Regions from separate parts of the Paenibacillus sp. FSL L8-0340 genome, predicted to be linked through region 2. Evidence: riboswitches for the same ligand, from Rfam matches in the RefSeq annotation. Region 2 holds a riboswitch; the other holds the start of a gene.
What was found. Region 2 has a riboswitch for cyclic di-GMP ahead of NST07_RS03185 (transglutaminase-like domain-containing protein). Riboswitches for the same ligand answer to the same signal wherever they lie in the genome.
Positions count from the first base shown of each region.

Region 1: it holds a riboswitch for cyclic di-GMP, as region 2 does, so the genes downstream of both, NST07_RS01950 (anti-repressor SinI family protein) here and NST07_RS03185 (transglutaminase-like domain-containing protein) in region 2, are expected to answer to the same signal.

Region 1 covers NZ_CP151967.1:421,783-428,702, reverse strand. The annotation lists gene NST07_RS01980 (aldo/keto reductase) at 1-78, shown strand, start outside; gene NST07_RS01975 (TasA family protein) at 168-989, opposite strand; gene NST07_RS01970 (TasA family protein) at 1,071-1,574, opposite strand; gene NST07_RS01965 (signal peptidase I) at 1,661-2,254, opposite strand; gene NST07_RS01960 (hypothetical protein) at 2,273-3,343, opposite strand; gene NST07_RS01955 (helix-turn-helix domain-containing protein) at 3,766-4,098, shown strand; gene NST07_RS01950 (anti-repressor SinI family protein) at 4,198-4,350, opposite strand; cyclic di-GMP riboswitch class I at 4,378-4,462, opposite strand; gene NST07_RS01945 (2-oxoglutarate dehydrogenase E1 component) at 4,947-6,920, shown strand, end outside.
Region 2 covers NZ_CP151967.1:690,796-697,715, forward strand. The annotation lists gene NST07_RS03165 (phospholipid carrier-dependent glycosyltransferase) at 1-1,808, shown strand, start outside; gene NST07_RS03170 (glycosyltransferase family 2 protein) at 1,851-2,831, shown strand; gene NST07_RS03175 (GtrA family protein) at 2,821-3,225, shown strand; gene NST07_RS03180 (class D sortase) at 3,322-3,933, shown strand; cyclic di-GMP riboswitch class I at 4,011-4,092, shown strand; cyclic di-GMP riboswitch class I at 4,166-4,248, shown strand; gene NST07_RS03185 (transglutaminase-like domain-containing protein) at 4,262-5,068, shown strand; rRNA gene NST07_RS03190 (16S ribosomal RNA) at 5,430-6,920, shown strand, end outside.

The DNA.
Region 1 (6,920 bases), 270 kb from region 2:
GGTGCGGACAAGCTGGAGCTTACGCGCAAGGAATGGTACGACCTGTATGTCAGCTCGCGCGGCGAGAAGCTGCCGTAAGCCTCATATCCTCATCCCATGCCAAAAGGAGCGTCATCTCCGGTTCATGTAGCCGGAGATGACGCTCCTTTTATGTCCTATTCCCGATTCTAATTATTCTTCACCTGCTCAAAGTTGTTCTTGAAGGTGAAGTTAACCGATTTGCCCTGCAGACTGTCATTATCGAAGCCGAGGCCGGTATCATCAACAAAAGTCACGTTATAGGCCAGATGCATCGTCTTCTTGGCAGGAAGAATCAGGTTCGGGAGATTGGCATCCCGCCCTGCCCCGCTGTTGTACAAATCCTTAAGTGAACCTACATACGCATCGGAAACGCTGACCAGTACAGTCTGGCCGTTATTGTCTACGCGGTATGTCCAGTCGAGCACAGCTTCTCTGGCAATCGCGAAGGCTTCCTGTCCGTTGCGTGCCAGTGCCTTCAGGAAGGAAGGACCGTTAATCAACGATTTGAACAGCCGGTCCGCAGCTTCGTTCACCTCATTGAGCGCATCGGCATTAAGAGTGACGCCGCCTGGAGCAGCCAAAGCGGCTACAGTAACCACCGCTTGCTCACCGAATGCGAGCGCATCGGCCTGCTGTGCAGGTGTTCCTTCCGGGATGGCAATCAGATCGGTCAGTTTGGCATCCAGCGTTCCGGTATTCTTGATCAGCATGGCGCGGGTATGGGTATCTTTCGGTGCCCACAATCCTGTTCCCATGCGTCCGGCATCGGAGTCGCTGGTATAGAACATCGGGCCTTCAACCGGCACGTCATTGCGGTGAGTACTTAAGGACAACGTACCGGAAGCAAAGGTGTTGCCGGTGTTTTGGGCGGAGCTGGTGAACAAGGCATACGTGCCTCCACCAATGGCGGCGCAGAGCAGCACCACAGAGGAAAATGCGGCAATCAGCATTTTTTTCTTTTTCATCATTGAAGTAAGCTCTCCTTATTAAAAAAGGGGGCAGCCCCCTTTTTATTTGATTTTTAGTTATAGATCCGTTCGTTATGAGGCTTAGTTATTTTTAGTCTGCTCTGCATCTACTTTAATGGAGGCTGTACCCGACTTACCTTGATAGCTGTTGTCAGCTGCTTTCGGGAACTCTGCTTTGACATAAATCGTCTCCGATCCGCCCACGGTAAGTACACGGTCGGCAACGGTAAGCGGTACCGTTCCAGCCGCATCTGAATATGCGGTAATAACCAGCGGGGTTGCTCCGCCGCCGAGGTCGCCGCCTACAGCCAGCGAGAGATCATAACGCAGCTCAAGCGTTCCTTTGTTGCTAACTACTACAGGCTGGATTTCAGAATCTCCCGGAGCCCAATTTGTGATGTTGAAATATTTCTGCTGAGCTTCATCCTTCTTATCCAGTTCAATCTTGAGCGTGCCAGCAGCAAACGTATTGCCTATATTTTGTGCGGAGCTCGTAAAGATAGCGAAGGATCCCCCGGCAATTAATGTTGCCCCCAGTGCTGTAGTCGCCATTGCCATTGCCATCGTTTTTTTGAGATTTGCCATTGTTATTTGTCTCCTCCTGGATCTCCATGAATGGAGTATGTTATGAATTATTTATTGAATCTTCCCTAACCACGTTAGGAGAAGCATCAACCGTTCGTAACAGGCGGGGATTCTCCGGGCGCAAGCTGCACCTCTGCAGGATCCTCTATGCGCATGATCGATTTGAAGATTGTAATAAGGGACGAGATGACCAGAAAAATCCCCGGAATAACCATTACGACAATAATCCCGGCGGTCGATTTTACCCAGTTCATGAAATATCCCAGAAACGGAACGGTAAAGTCCGCGTACTGTGCAACAACATTACTCGAAGGAATAGGATCTGCATCCTGCGCATCGTTATTGTCGCCTTTGGTGATATACTGGGTGTTTTCTCCCGAGCCGAGCACGCTGACAATGCGGTGGGTAATCAGGCTGTTTGATCCATCCAGAGCTTTGTAAGTGATTACATCTCCTGGTTTAAAAGATCCCTGACTCTGTTCACTCACCGGTTTGACGGCAATGACAGCCCCCGTCTGGATTCCAGGCTCCATGGAGCCTGAGAGCACCGTTAGAATCTCCTTGCCCAGAATCTTGGGCGTTCCGCCATTCATCCGGCTAGTGATTGCAGATACCAGCGTAAGTAGAAAAATAAGAATTAACGCATACATCAATAGGTTACGAGTCCATTTAAGTATCACTGGAGAGCACCGCCTTGGTTAGAATACGTCTTGCTTTTCGCCTGTTTTTACCGTTATGCTGTCAGGATTCGCGTCCGGGACAGGGGCTTCCGGCTCAGCAGCCTTATCAGGCTTTGCCTGCTCCTCAGCTTCAAGCTTCGCCTTCTCCTCGGCTTCGAGCTTCGCTTTCTCCTCAGCCTCGAGTTTCGCTTTCTCCTCGGCTTCGAGCTTCGCCTTCTTCTCAGACTCGAGTTTTGCTTTCTCCTCGGCTTCAAGCTTCGCCTTCTTCTCAGCCTCGAGCTTCGCTTTTTCCTCGGCTTCAAGCTTCGCCTTTTTCCCAGCTTCGAGCTTCGCCTTTTCTTCCGCTTCGAGCTTCGCCTTCTTCTCAGCCTCTTTCAGTCCTTGGATCACGTCAGCGGCCTCCGTATGCATCAGCGAGGTTTCGTCCGCATAACTCCTGGCCTGTTCGGCCGCGGTCGATGCCTGATGATAGGCTGCCTGCACATAAGCGTCCACTCTTCTGATGGAGCTTAACTTTCTAACCATCTCCTGAAATTCGCGCAGCGTCAGATTGGCTTGGCTGAGCAATTGTTCGAATACCGGGATAGCATTATTTTGTGCGGTTGTTAATTGATTAAAATCGACCTCATATGGAGAAAGTCTCTGGTTCACTTCATTGACTTGCTGCTCCAGCTCTAGTTGTGAGCGTGTTAGATAGCCTTGAAGCTCAGCTAAAAGGGCAGCCGCGCCGGCCGCAGCCTCACGCGTTTGTGCAGCAGCCTCTTGAATACCTCCAATACGTCCCTCTGCGGTCTCCGAGTCCGTATTCTTGTCCGTTATCTCCGCTAACGCCTCTCTCGCCGCTTCACGCTGCCAGGCAGCAAGCTTCATCGCCTCGCTGGCTTGGTTGGCAATGTGATCGACCGTACTTGGAAACACAAATGCTGTGGTGATATTGGAGGATTCGGTTGCTGCGACGTCAGTCAGCAATGCATACGTGGGCGTTGTAATTTGGCCGATGCCATAAGCCGAAATCACTACGATCCCTGCAATTTGGGGAAGCGTATACCGACGGATGTTTCTATTCCGGGAAGAACGTGAAAGCCTCACAGGAGCCTCTCCTTTAGCTGCTTGCAATTTCCTGCAAACAAGGTAATCTATTAACATCCAGCCTTTATGACGAACGTTATTCGTTCGTTATAAAGAACTATGACGTAAGTATATGCCATTACTCCTACAAATCAAAAATCGCATTTTGTTGCAATATTCTCAATAAAGAACAATTTATAGTTAACTTCCTGCTTTAAGCTTCATTTTCCTCAGTTTATCGTACTTTTTAACGAACGTTTTTTGCATGAAAAATCTAAATGATACCGCAGAGGAAACAAAAATAATGGGGATGTGGAGTGGAAACGACATAAAAGGGGGATCATTCATACCGGAACTGATTCTATAGTGCTTTGTCCGTCTTACGGTTATTTGATATACTGTAACAAAAAGTACGGAGGGACGTTTTTATCGTGCCAGATAATATGGGAAGTCGTATCCACCATCTCCGTCTGGAAAAAGGCTTGTCTCTTTCGGAGCTTGCGGATAAGGCTGATGTGGCGAAATCATACTTAAGCAATGTGGAAAGAAATATACAATCCAACCCCTCTATTCAATTTATTGAAAAAATCGCTGACGCACTTCAGGTGTCCATTCATGCGCTTCTTTACGGAGAGCCTTCCGGTGTACAAGAGTCACCTCTGGATGGAGAATGGTCCCGGCTCGTACTGGAAGCTATGGCTTCGGGTATAAGCAAGCGGGAATTCAAAGAGTTCTTGGACTATCAAAAATGGCGGCTGGAGCAGAAGGATTCCTGATTCATGCAGGTTCCCTCTCCTGCCGGTCATACAGAAAGGGCACAGCGGAGAGATCCGCTGTGCCCTTTCTGTATGTACAAAGCTATTAACAACCAACCGCTACATTGCCTGCAAAGTCTTCTCATTAAAAAATTGGCGGATTTCATCCGCTTGGATGCCAGCCTGCTTAGCCGACATCAGCAAATAGACCCATTCTAAATCCAGATCAACTGTCTGCAGTTCTCCGTTGTTCCCCTGGTTGGACTTATCCAAGAAATCTCCTCCTAAGATTACGCGTCCCCAGGCAGTCCGGCCGTCGTAGTATTTCTACATTAGACCCGAGACTTTGTGCCCCTGTCTTTCGGCAGGTTTACCCTTTACTGGATCCTTTACATGAAAGGATCTGGCTAGAAATTCATGAAACCGTTATCCGCAATAACATTATACAATATCTTACACGAAAAGTGTGTCGATTTATGGGAATATTGTATAAATGGAAACGGAAAATAATTGATTATTTTGCCAACTGCTTGTACGAATTACTCGATAATCCCAAAAAATTGTAGAACAAGCCTCTTTATCTATGTATGTATATATGAAAACTGAAAACAACATTTTTATTTCATTCATTTCAATCACACCGCCGCATTATTTTCATATAGTTAAGAAACCAAACTTATAATAGTTCTGTATGAATTAGGCACTGAATCATACCGTTTTGCGAACGGATTCAACCAAAGTATGAATTGATTACCCGGCTTGAAAGTTGCACAATAAGATGAGGAATGAAACCGCAAACATCGAAGCTCCACAAGGGCGCCGGCGAAATTTTGGCGCGCGTGGAGTTCATCCGTTAGGAGGATGTATTCATGGCAGCCAAAGATCCCTATAACGAAACTGTGTGGAGCAAGTATTACGGACCCAATTTGGGTTACATCCAAGAGAAATATGAGCAATTTGTAAAAGATCCAACTTTAGTAGAGCATAATTACCGCGATCTTTTCACCCGTTCCGGCCCCCCTCCATTGGCTCCCGATGCTGAACAGGCACCGCTGCCTGTGGTTTCAGGAGATACTGAGTGGCTTAGAAAGGCCGTAAGGGCATCCAAGCTGATCGCCAATATCCGCATACATGGCCATATGGCCGCCAATATCGACCCGCTGGACCGGGGAAACAATCCGATGGCGAAATATTTGGAGTACGAAACCTATGATCTGACCCGCGAGGATTTAATGGCTATGCCCGCCTCGCTGATCTGGGAGAATGCCCCGAATGACGTTCATACGGCCTGGGATGCCGTTCACCGGATGCGCCAGGCCTACACGCAGACCATTGCCTATGAATTCGGGCATGTGCGTGACGAGCAGGAGCTGCGCTGGCTGAACAGCCAGGCGGAATCTACCAGCTCTCCCGCGCCTCTAAACAACACAGAGCGCAAAGAATTGCTGAAAAGGCTGATTCAGGTAGAGCAGTTCGAAACTTTCCTTCATAAAACCTTTGTCGGCCAGAAACGCTTTAGCCTGGAAGGCAATGACGCCTTGGTGCCGATGCTGGATGAAATCGTGCGTGCTGCCGCTCATGACGGTGCCGAGCATATCCTGATGGGTATGGCGCATCGCGGACGGCTTAACGTCCTGGCTCATATCCTGGGCAAACCTTATGATATTATTTTCTCGGAATTCCATCATTCGCCGAACAAGGAGCTGTTCCCTTCCGAAGGCTCCATGGGCATTAACTACGGCTGGACCGGCGATGTGAAATATCATCTCGGCGCTGACCGCGCTGTCCGTGAAGGCGAAACCGTCCGTACACGGATCACTCTGGCCAACAATCCCAGCCACTTGGAATTCGTCAATCCGGTGGTCGAGGGCTTCACGCGTGCGGCCCAGGAAGACCGCAGCACTCCGGGTCTGCCTAAGCTAAACACCAATAAAGCCATGGCTGTGCTGATGCATGGCGATGCTGCCTTCCCGGGTGAAGGCATCGTGGCCGAAACCCTTAATATCGGCAAGCTTAAAGGTTATCAGAACGGCGGTACGGTGCATATTATCGTCAATAACCGGATCGGATTCACGACGGAAAGTGAGGATTCCCGTTCTACCCACTATGCCAGTGACCTGGCTAAGGGCTATGAAATTCCGATTGTGCATGTCAATGCCGATGATCCGGAGGCTTGCATTGCAGCCGTCCGTTTGGCCAGCGCCTACCGCAATCTGTTCAAGAAGGATTTCGTGATCGACTTGATCGGCTACCGCCGCCACGGACATAATGAAATGGATGATCCGGAAACGACACAGCCGATTGTTTATGGTAAAGTGCGCAATCATCCTACTGTATACAAAGTGTACGCGGAACGGTTACAGGAGGAGCGCGTCATCACGGTAGAAGACGTTACGGCAATGAATGCCGAAGCCGAAGGCGTACTGCAGCAAGCCTTTGATAAGATGAAGGAAGGCAAGCATAAGAACGCAGACGCCAAAACCTCAGTTGCCCTGGACAGCGCACCTACACCGCAGCGCCCTACAGCGGTTCCGCTTGACAACCTGCAGGAAATTAACCGGGAGCTGCTGTCGGTTCCGGACGGCTTCCAGGTCTATCCGAAGCTGGAGCGGATTCTACAGCGCCGCAAAGACGCTTTGAATGATGGAGAACGCGTGGACTGGGCACTCGCAGAAGCCCTCGCCTTCGCTACGATTCTGAAGGATGGCACACCGATTCGTCTCAGCGGCCAGGACTCCCAGCGCGGTACCTTCGCGCACCGCCATCTGGTGCTGCATGACAGTGACACAGGGGCACTTTTCTCTCCGCTGCATCAGCTTAAGGACTCCAGCGCCTCCTTCGGG
Region 2 (6,920 bases):
CGCTTCCGCAGCCGGGTAAGAAATCCAGGTTCAGACTGCAGCGTAAAGACTGGATCTGGATGCTGGCTATTACTGCCATCTACGCAGCCCTGGCTCTTTACCACTTGGGCTCATCAAAAGCTCCCGAAACCTTATGGGAACCAGCTGCCAGCGGCGAAAGCTATTATGTCGACCTGGGCCAGAGCCGCCAGTTGGAGCGTGTCAACGTATTTGGAGGTGTCGGGACCGGTAAATTCAAACTCGAATTCAGCCAGACGCCGGATGCCTGGAGCAGTCCGCTCGATGTGAATGAGGATGTCGGCAATGTATTCATCTGGAAAAGCCAGCCGCTGAACGTTGCGGCAAGATACGTGAAACTTACAGTGACTTCACCGGGTTTTACTTTAAATGAAATGGCCTTCTACGAGCAGGGGGGCGGAAAAACTCCGCTTCCGGTTACAAGTGTCACCCCGGATGCCGGTGCAGCGCCAAAAAGAGGCGTCCCCTCCAACCTGTTTGACGAACAGTCAATCATACCTGAAAATACCGGTTTCATGAACAGCACCTATTTTGATGAGATTTACCATGCACGGACAGCTTATGAATACACGCATGGCATCGTCCCTTATGAGAATACCCACCCGCCGCTCGGCAAGCTTCTGATTGCTATCGGCATGGAGGTATTCGGTGTTAATCCGTTCGGCTGGCGGATTATCGGTACCTTGTTCGGAATCGCTATGTTGCCGCTAATCTATATCATGGCGCTGCGTTTGTTCAAAAAGAGCATTTACGCCGCCCTTGCCGCGGGACTGTTCGCACTGGATTTCATGCATTTCACGCAGACGCGGATTTCTACAATTGATGTATACGGCGTATTCTTCATCATGTTAATGTTCTATTTCATGCAGCGGTATTTCATGATGAATTTCTACCGTGTTCCGCTGCGCAAGACACTCGTCCCGCTGTTCTGGTCCGGATTGTTCTTCGGCATCGGCGTCGCCTCCAAATGGATTGTGCTCTATGGAGGAGCCGGGCTGGCCATTATGCTGGCGCTTGCCTTATTTGAACGCTATAGGGAACATAAGGCCGCTGGGCGTGTGCTGGCAGAAGGCAAATTAAGTGACCAGGAGCTCAAGGACGCCTGCCGGACGGCAGATAGTTCCTTCTGGAAGAACACCATCGTTACGCTGGCCAGCTGTGTTGTATTCTTTGTAGTTATTCCTGCCGTGATCTATAGCCTGTCCTTTATCCCTGTGCTGTCCGTAACAGCCGACGGGTTTACTGTAAAAGGCTTGATCGATGCGCAAAAGAATATGTATAACTACCACAGCCAGCTTGTCGCCACGCATCCGTTTGCTTCCTCCTGGTGGGAATGGCCGTTTATGAAAAGGCCGGTATGGTTCTTCAGCGGCGGCGAAGGATTGCCGGAAGGCAAGGTAAGCAGCATAGTCACCATAGGCAATCCGCTAATCTGGTGGACCGGGATCTTCGCGATGCTGGCTACGGTATGGCTTACCATAAAACGGAAAGACAAAAGCATGTATATGATCTGGATCGGCTTTTTCTCGCAGTATGTCCCTTGGATGCTTGTACCGCGTGAGACGTTCCTATACCATTATTTTGCGATGGTACCGTTCATGATTCTTGCTATTGTATATATCATGAAGCTGCTGGACAGCAAATATCGGGAAGCTAGGTACATCCGGTATGCATACGTGGCTGTCGCTGCCCTGCTTTTTGTACTGTTCTATCCGGTATTGTCGGGAATGGTGGTTGACAAAGAATATGTGACGGATGTGCTGCGCTGGTTCCCTTCCTGGGTATTCTAGGAAGGGAGGCGTAATGCTACAAAACTTTTAGGAGGAACAAAGGTGAAAGCCAGATACAGTGTAATTGTCCCCATGTACAATGAGGAAGAAGTTATTCAATATACGTATGAGCGGCTTAAGAAAGTCATGGACGAATGCGGTGATACCTATGAACTGATCTTCGTCAATGACGGGAGCCGTGATCGCACAGCTGAGATCATGAGTGGAATCAGCAGCAGCGACGAGCATGTTAAGCTGATAGACTTCTCCCGTAACTTCGGTCATCAGGTCGCGATTACGGCCGGAATGGACTATGCGCAAGGCCAGGCTGTCGTGGTGATTGACGCGGATCTTCAAGATCCGCCCGAGGTCATTTTGCAGATGATTGCCAAGTGGAAAGAGGGCTATGAGGTAGTTTACGCCAAACGGCTGAAACGGCATGGGGAGACTATTTTCAAAAAAGTGACCGCCAAGCTCTTTTACCGCCTGCTCAGCAGCATGACCAGTGTGGAGATTCCAACCGATACAGGCGACTTCCGGCTCATCGACCGTAAAGTATGCGATGTGCTGCGCGGTCTCAAAGAGAAAAACCGCTATGTCAGAGGTTTGGTAAGCTGGGTCGGCTTCCGGCAGACGATGGTGGAATATGTGCGGGAGGAACGTTTTGCAGGTGAAACCAAATACCCGCTGAAGAAAATGATCCGGTTTGCGGTTGACGGCATCACCTCATTTTCACATAAGCCGCTGAAGATAGCCTCATATATAGGCTTCTTTCTCTCCTTCTCCAGTTTTGTGTATCTGTTCTTTGTATTGTTCCAGAGAATCTTTTTCACCTCATGGACGGTTCCGGGCTGGGCTTCCATCGTCGGCGTCAATTTGTTGTTTAACGGCATCGTGCTGATGCTGCTTGGCGTAATAGGTGAATATATTGGACGGATATATGATGAATCCAAGGATAGACCGCTGTATATCGTGCGTGAGACCAAGGGTTACCGGGGTAGAGAGCATGAGGAGCGGCAAGAGGACAATGATTATGGCAGATAGGAAGCTGAATGCGGGATTTGTCCAGTTTTTAAAATTCAATGCTGTAGGCTTACTGAATACGCTGATTGATTTCGCCGTATTTACCTTGCTGCATTCTCTGGGTATGATGAATACCCCGGCACAGATTATTTCTTATAGCGCAGGGACAGCGAACAGTTTCTTTTGGAACAAGAAGGTGACCTTTAAGGATAAGAGTCAGACTAGCAAGGACAGTTTTGACCGTATGCAATTAGTCCGATTCATCATACTGAACCTGGTTGTATTGGGGATATCAGTGCTGCTGATGCATCTGCTAACGGACAAATTTGAAGTTCAGGTGCTGATTTCCAAAGTACTGGTTACGTTTGTTACCGTCATCATCAATTTCTTTGGCAGCCGTAAATGGGTATTTTAAGTAAGATGTTGGGCCGTGGAGTTTCTTTATCTTAAAGATCGGGGGGATTTGATGCGTAAGTTTTCCTATTTGATTATCATTGCAGGAGTTCTAGTTATGCTGTATCCAAAAGCGAGCGAATGGTATAACGACCGGCAGCAAGAAAAGCTGCTGAAGGAGGCTGAACAGGCTTATAGTGAGCTAGCCCCTTCGTCAGAGCCCGATCTGAAAAAGCATTACGCCGAGGTCACTGCACTGCTGGCAGAAGAATCAGCTGGAGATGAACAGGCGCAGGCTAACGAACCGGCAGAGCAGGAAATAGAGGTCGGCGGTAAAGTGACCGGAATTATCACAATCGACAAAATCGATTTGAAATTGCCCATATTGGAAGGGGCGACCAAGGCCAACATGAAGCATGCCGCAGCCCATATGAAGGAAACCGCTCCAATCGGTGAAATAGGCAATGCTGCCATAGCTGCACACAGATCCAGAACTGCAGGGAGATTATTCAACAGACTGAACGAAGTAAAGGTCGGAGATACCATTTCCGTCAAGACAAGCGATCAGGAGTATGAATATGAGGTTTATGATATCTCGATTGTTGAGCCTACGGATGTGTCTGTACTGAACGGGAATAAACAAGATAAAATCCTTACCCTCATTACATGTGATCCTTTGGTAAATCCGACCCATCGGTTGATTATCCATGCGAAAATTATAAAAATTTAAATGAATGAAGTAGAAATCTAGTGATTTAGGTCTTGTAACTAGGCATTAATATGATACTATATAACTATAAAAGCTAAACACGATAACGGCAAACCTATCGAAAGGTAGGGACGCAAAGCTAAAGGGCCTTCCCTGTAAGGATGGCAGCCAGCTACCGAATGAAGAGGCTTTTTTTGTTTGTTCTTAAGATGAATCTAGTATATTCCAATAGTAGTAGGAACAGATAAAGCTTAAACGATAACGGCAAACCTATCGAAAGGTAGGGACGCAAAGCTAAAGGGCCTTCCCGGGTATGGATGGCAGCCAGCTACCGAAAGGGGTTTTATCCATGAAGAAGTTCTATTATATGTTCTTGACCTTGTTCGTCCTGGTTACTTCAGTTCAAGTAAGCACAGCTAATGCTTCCGGCGTAGAGTCGGGCTGGTTAAATACATCGCAATTGAGCCAAGGGGTTGTCCAAGTTTCCTATGATGTTCCCAAAGACAAACGTATCAAGCTCATGATTACCAAAGACAATAAGAGCTACTCTTATAACTTATATGCCTCCAAATCTACAGAAACGTTTCCACTGCAGCAGGGGAATGGCGCTTATAAAGTGTCAGTCTTAGAGAACACCAGCGGCAACAAATATAAAGTGCTTTCTTCCGAAACCGTAGACCTGAGCATGAGTAACACCAACGCCGTATATTTGAGTTCCGTACAGAATGTGAAATGGAATTCTTCCGATAAAGCAGTACTGAAAGCCAAGCAGCTCACGCAAGGGCTGACCACTGATGAAGCAAAGGTACAAGCTATCTATAATTACATCGTGGCGAATGTAAAGTACGACTACACCTTAGCAGCTAATGTTACGCAGGATTATATCCCGAACAACGATAACACACTTGCTAGTAAGAAAGGGATTTGCTACGATTATGCATCTTTGTTCGCCACCATGCTCCGCAGTGAAGGGATTCCGACGAAGCTGGTAATGGGCAATACGAGTTATGTATCTGTATACCATGCCTGGAATGAAGTATTGCTTAACGGCAAATGGGTAACGATCGATACGACAGTGGACGCCGGTTTGGGTAAGAACAAAGAAACAGGCTTCACCAAAGCGTCGAGCAAATATACAGCAGCTAAGATCTACTAATCCTGTAGAATGATGATTACCCTAAGATAACCCGCTTAATATTTAAGCCGGTTATCTTTTTTTGTTTAAGGGGTTGCTTTTTTATATTGATGTGGGGTATTATAGGTAAGCGTTGTTAGAGCGCACCCAAGTAAATAAGAAGTGGCTGAAAAGTTGTTTCAAAAAAAGCTTGCGTTTCTAAATCAAACATGATATATTATAAGAGTTGCTGGTGACGAGATAATCGGCACTGACAACGAGCTTGATCTTTGAAAACTGAACAACGAGTGAGTATGGAAATCACGCAAGTGAGATCCAAAAATTAGAGAATGTAAATTCTCGTCAGATGTTTCAAATTGAGCAATCGCTCTTTCTAAATACCAATTTGGAGAGTTTGATCCTGGCTCAGGACGAACGCTGGCGGCGTGCCTAATACATGCAAGTCGAGCGGAGTTATGAAGGAGCTTGCTCCGGAATAACTTAGCGGCGGACGGGTGAGTAACACGTAGGCAACCTACCTCTTTGACTGGGATAACTACCGGAAACGGTAGCTAATACCGGATAATTCCTTTGTTCACATGGACGAAGGATGAAAGGCGGAGCAATCTGCTACAAGGAGATGGGCCTGCGGCGCATTAGCTAGTTGGTGGGGTAACGGCTCACCAAGGCGACGATGCGTAGCCGACCTGAGAGGGTGAACGGCCACACTGGGACTGAGACACGGCCCAGACTCCTACGGGAGGCAGCAGTAGGGAATCTTCCGCAATGGGCGAAAGCCTGACGGAGCAACGCCGCGTGAGTGATGAAGGTTTTCGGATCGTAAAGCTCTGTTGCCAGGGAAGAACGTCCGGTAGAGTAACTGCTACCGGAGTGACGGTACCTGAGAAGAAAGCCCCGGCTAACTACGTGCCAGCAGCCGCGGTAATACGTAGGGGGCAAGCGTTGTCCGGAATTATTGGGCGTAAAGCGCGCGCAGGCGGCTATTTAAGTCTGGTGTTTAAACCTTGGGCTCAACCTGAGGTCGCACTGGAAACTGGGTGGCTTGAGTACAGAAGAGGAAAGTGGAATTCCACGTGTAGCGGTGAAATGCGTAGATATGTGGAGGAACACCAGTGGCGAAGGCGACTTTCTGGGCTGTAACTGACGCTGAGGCGCGAAAGCGTGGGGAGCAAACAGGATTAGATACCCTGGTAGTCCACGCCGTAAACGATGAGTGCTAGGTGTTAGGGGTTTCGATACCCTTGGTGCCGAAGTTAACACAGTAAGCACTCCGCCTGGGGAGTACGGTCGCAAGACTGAAACTCAAAGGAATTGACGGGGACCCGCACAAGCAGTGGAGTATGTGGTTTAATTCGAAGCAACGCGAAGAACCTTACCAGGTCTTGACATCCCTCTGAATCCACTAGAGATAGTGGCGGCCTTCGGGACAGAGGAGACAGGTGGTGCATGGTTGTCGTCAGCTCGTGTCGTGAGATGTTGGGTTAAGTCCCGCAACGAGCGCAACCCTTGACTTTAGTTGCCAGCAGGTAAGGCTGGGCACTCTAGAGTGACTGCCGGTGACAAACCGGAGGAAGGTGGGGATGACGTCAAATCATCATGCCCCTTATGACCTGGGCTACACACGTACTACAATGGCCGGTACAACGGGAAGCGAAGCCGCGAGGTGGAGCCAATCCCAGCAAAGCCGGTCTCAGTTCGGATTGCAGGCTGCAACTCGCCTGCATGAAGTCGGAATTGCTAGTAATCGCGGATCAGCATGCCGCGGTGAATACGTTCCCGGGTCTTGTACACACCGCCCGTCACACCACGAGAGTTTACAACACCCGAAGTCGGTGGGGTAACCCGCAAGGGAGCCAGCCGCCGAAGGTGGGGT